2 regions of the Arminella tumorigenes genome follow, and region 1 is predicted to be linked to the other one. Evidence: predicted binding sites of a transcription regulator. Region 1 holds the regulator's gene; the other holds the start of a gene.
What was found. Region 1 encodes LexA, which represses DNA repair genes until DNA is damaged. Its sites were predicted from a motif close to TGTTCNNNNTGTGTTCNG; they were not measured.

Region 1 (2,204 bases):
CTCGCACTCCGAGAGACTGGCAATGCCGAGCGGCTCTAGATAGGTCTTGTCGGCGAAGAAAACGCAAGCATTTTCAGTACCAAAGGGATGCCGTGCATCGGCGGCGACAGTAAAGCCGAGCTTGCTCAGCCGCTGGCGCGCAGAGGCTATATCGCAGGTCGGCAGAACCAGATGGTCGATCGGGTAGGCTGCTGTCATGGTTTGACTCCGTCCTGCAACACCGTCAGCGACGGCAACGCGACATGATCTTCCAAAAAAGCGATTATTCCAACGGCGTTCACAAAGATTTAGTCACTTGCGGAACACATATGGAACATATAGTGTCCGTTCTGGCTTTGTTTCGCACTTGGAGCACGAAAAACGATGTTGACGCGCAAGCAACAGGAACTGCTTCTCTTCATTCACGAACGAATGAAAGAGTCCGGCGTCCCGCCTTCTTTCGATGAAATGAAGGATGCGCTGGACCTTGCGTCCAAATCAGGCATCCATCGGCTGATCACGGCGCTGGAGGAACGCGGCTTCATCCGCCGCCTGCCGAACCGGGCACGCGCTATCGAGGTCATCAAGCTTCCAGAGGCCTATAACCCCAATGCACAGCCACGGCGCGGCTTTTCGCCCAGCGTCATCGAAGGCAGCCTCGGCAAGACGCCGGCTATTGCCGCAGCGCCGACAAAGCCCGCAGTCGAGGACCGCAGCGGCTCAGTCTCGCTGCCGGTCATGGGCCGCATCGCCGCCGGTGTTCCCATCGCCGCAATCCAGAACAATACCCACGACATCATGGTTCCCGCCGACATGGTCGGCGCCGGCGAGCATTACGCGCTCGAAGTGCGAGGCGACTCGATGATCGAGGCCGGCATCTTCGACGGCGATACCGTCATCATCCGCAATGCCAGTACGGCGAGCCCCGGCGACATCATCGTCGCCCTCGTCGATGACGAGGAGGCAACGCTCAAGCGCTTTCGACGCAAGGGTGCCTCCATTGCGCTCGAGGCAGCCAACCCGGCGTACGAGACCCGCATCTTCGGCCCGGACAGGGTTAAGATCCAGGGGCGGCTTGTCGGGCTCATCCGCCGGTATCACTGACCGGTGACGTGGCGTCGGTACCGATGAAAGCCGGCTTTCGCCAGTCGTAGGCTCGATGCCTTTCCCACGGACGATCAAGGGCGCTGAACGCAGTGATGACCTCGGGCTGAGGAGCGCTCAGGTCGACCTCGATGGAGCCTGTTTTGCGCAGCGATGCACCCGTATAGAGGGCCGCACCGGACCGACATCGATCGAGGCGAATCCTTACCGGCGTGATGACGATATCGGCGGTATCGCAGGCCGGACCCAGATAGGCGGCATCGGATATAGTCACGAGCATTGCGCCCGTTTCGAGCATGGCAACGCACCAATCGCGACCATGGCAGGCAAAGCCGCCGTCGACGGCACTGTCCAGCGCCGTCTCCATTGCCAGTCGCAGCGTTGCCTGGTGCTCCGCATCCATACGGTTCAAGGGCTGGCCACGAACGGAGTGGGGCGGGGTCGAATTGTCCGGCGGCAGCATTTGCGGCGGCGTATCTTCGGACACCGGCAGGGCTCGCTGCCATTGCTGATAGATGAAATCCGGGGGGCGTTCGCGGTTGCGCTCGAGACGACCTTTCCGGAACAGGGCTACGAGTTCGCCATCCTCTGAAATCAGCAATTCCGATCTCTGGGGAGAAGGCTGCAAGGCGGCAAAAGTCACAGAGGCTGCGATCAGCAGCGCGCCGGCATGGCGCATGGGCGTTCGCAGCACCGTCATCAGCAGGAATCCGGCAATGATGGTCTGGAAAAGCCCGGCAGGCAGGCGCGCGAACGGGACATTGCCGCCCCATGCCGCCACCGTCTTCGCGATGACCATCACGATATCGAGTCCCCAGCCGGTGATAAGCCAGAATACGCCGTCCAGGCCGAAGGGCATCATCAGCATGGCGAGCATGCCGACCGGCATGACAATGAATGACACCACCGGCATGGCGGCAAGATTGGCAACGAGGCCATAGGTCGCCAGTCTGTGAAAATGCTCGATCGAAAAGATCGCCGTCGACGCGCCGCCGATAAACGACGTCATGGCGATGCCTGTGAAAAAGCGGCTGACCGCCCGCACCGGCATCGGTGCCCGGAAAGCTGCAAACCGCCGCTCCCGGGGCGGACGCCGCTTCCACAGCGAATAGCCTGAAACA
Region 2 (2,204 bases), 1.2 Mb from region 1:
TTCTGACCGCGCCTCGCAAGCTTCGAGGAGGACGTGGCGATCATCTCGACATCCTTCTGGGCAGCGGAGAAATGTCCCTGGAGTTTGGTGACCCGCTCATCGAGACGACCGAGATCGGCCATCAGCAGCGCCACTTCTCCTTGGATGAGATGTGCCTGCTCGCGCATCCGCTGGTCCTTCAGGACAGACTGGATCACCTGGATCGACAGCATCAGCAGGGACGGGGAGACGATGACGATCTGCGCGCGGTGCGCCTTCTGGATGATAGTCTCGAACTTTTCGTGAATTTCGGCAAAGATCGACTCCGATGGTACGAACAGAAAGGCAGTGTCCTGGGTCTCACCCTTGATCAGATATTTCTCGGAGATATCGCGGATGTGGACTTCCATGTCGCGGCGAAACTGTTGGCCGGCGATGCGTACCATTTCCGGGCTGGAGGCCGCGCGGATGGCGTTCCAGGCTTCCAGCGGGAATTTTGCATCGACCACCAGGGGCGGCAGTCCGTTTGGCATATGGATGATGCAATCGGGCCGCGACCCGTTCGACAGCGTGTGCTGGAAGGCATAGGCGCCGAACGGCAGGCCGTCGGCAACGATGGTCTCCATCCGTGCCTGGCCGAAGGCGCCGCGCGTCTGCTTGTTGGACAGGATCGCCTGCAGCCCGACGACATCCTTTGCAAGCGACTGGATATTGGTCTGTGCGGCATCGATGACCCCGAGCCGTTCCTGCAGTTTCTGCAAGTTTTCATGCGTCGATTTCGTCTGTTCGTTGAGCGTGCTGGTCACCCGGTGCGACATCCCGTCGAGACGCTGGTTGACGGCGTGGTTGAACTCCGCCTGGCGACTGCCGAACACCTCGGTCATCGTCGCCAGACGGCCCCGCATCTCGGCCTGAAGCCGCAGCATCTCCGCCATCCGCTGCTCCGCCTCAGCTGCGCGAAAATCCATCTCGTCGTCGCTCTGCCTTCTCCCGGCACTGCGGACCAGCAGGATGACGATGACAAGAACGAGCAGGCCGACCGCGCCGTACAGCAACTGCACCGTCTGGAAGTCGGAACCAAAAAGGGAGATCGTCATGGCATCCTGGCGATAGTTGAAGATCGCCGGACTATAACGCCAGTGCGGCTAAAAGCCAGATCAAAACGTGAACAATTTAAACTGTCTATACCGGGCGAAATCTGGGTAACAAAGTTAACGGATGGTCAATGCAAATCGGTCAAGTCTGGCAGATTGCCTTTACCTGCACGCTTGGCGTGCGGAAGCCTCATTCAGACCGAGATCAAGATGAAAGCTGCGCCCGACACATCCACCCTCAGACAACGCCTGGACTTCATCGAGATTGACGACGCCACCCGCGAGACCCTGCGCGAAATGCGCCCGACGCTTTCGGAGCTCCTCGGCGGCGCGCTCGACAAGCTCTATGCGAAGATGGGCCGGACACCCGCAATTTCCCATTTCTTCCGAGACAAAGCCCACATGGACGGCGCCAAGGCGCGCCAGGAAAGCCACTGGGGACATCTGTCGAATGGACAATTCGATGCCAACTACGTGGCCGGCGTGACTGCTGTCGGCAAGACCCATGCGCGCATCGGCCTCGAGCCAAGCTGGTACATCGGCGGCTACGCCCTGGTGCTGACGGAACTGATGCATGGCATCATGGAGAAGCATTGGCCATCGCGCTTCGGCAAACGCCACGCCCCAGGCCTGTCGAACAAGCTGGCGGCCGTCGTCAAGGCGACTTTCCTCGATATCGACTACGCGATCTCCGTTTACCTCGCCGAACTGGACGAGAAACGCCAGGTCCTGGAGCAGGATCGAACCCGAGCGGAGGCCGATCAGCGCATGGCCATGGAGCATTTGAGCCGTGGCCTCGAATCTCTGTCCAAGGGCGACTTCGAGGCGGTATTGCCGGAGAACCTTCCGGGTGCCTTTCAGAAGATGGCCAGCGACTACAACAACGCGGTAGCGGCGCTCCGCCATTCCATCGGTGGTGTTCGCGCCACGTCCGAAGGGGTGTTGAGCGGTACGGACCTTATGTCGAAGGCGACGGATGACCTTTCCATGCGCACGGCGCAGCAGGCCGCCGGCGTCGAGCAGAGTTCTGCCGCGCTGCAGCAGCTGGCTGTCAGCGTCGGCCAGACGGCATCCAATGCGGCCAGGGCCTCCGTTGCCGTAGGCGAAACCCAGCAGCAGGCGAAAAGCTCT

Region 2: PR017_RS00280 (DNA recombination protein RmuC) is a predicted target of LexA. The motif match lies at 1,133-1,150, and genes of this name have one in related genera.

The regions. Positions count from the first base shown of each region.
Region 1 is NZ_CP117255.1:1,243,409-1,245,612, reverse strand. It holds gene PR017_RS06240 (VOC family protein) at 1-198, opposite strand, end outside; gene lexA (transcriptional repressor LexA) at 364-1,083, shown strand; gene PR017_RS06230 (ComEC/Rec2 family competence protein) at 1,064-2,204, opposite strand, start outside.
Region 2 is NZ_CP117255.1:53,184-55,387, forward strand. It holds gene PR017_RS00280 (DNA recombination protein RmuC) at 1-1,076, opposite strand, end outside; gene PR017_RS00285 (globin-coupled sensor protein) at 1,284-2,204, shown strand, end outside.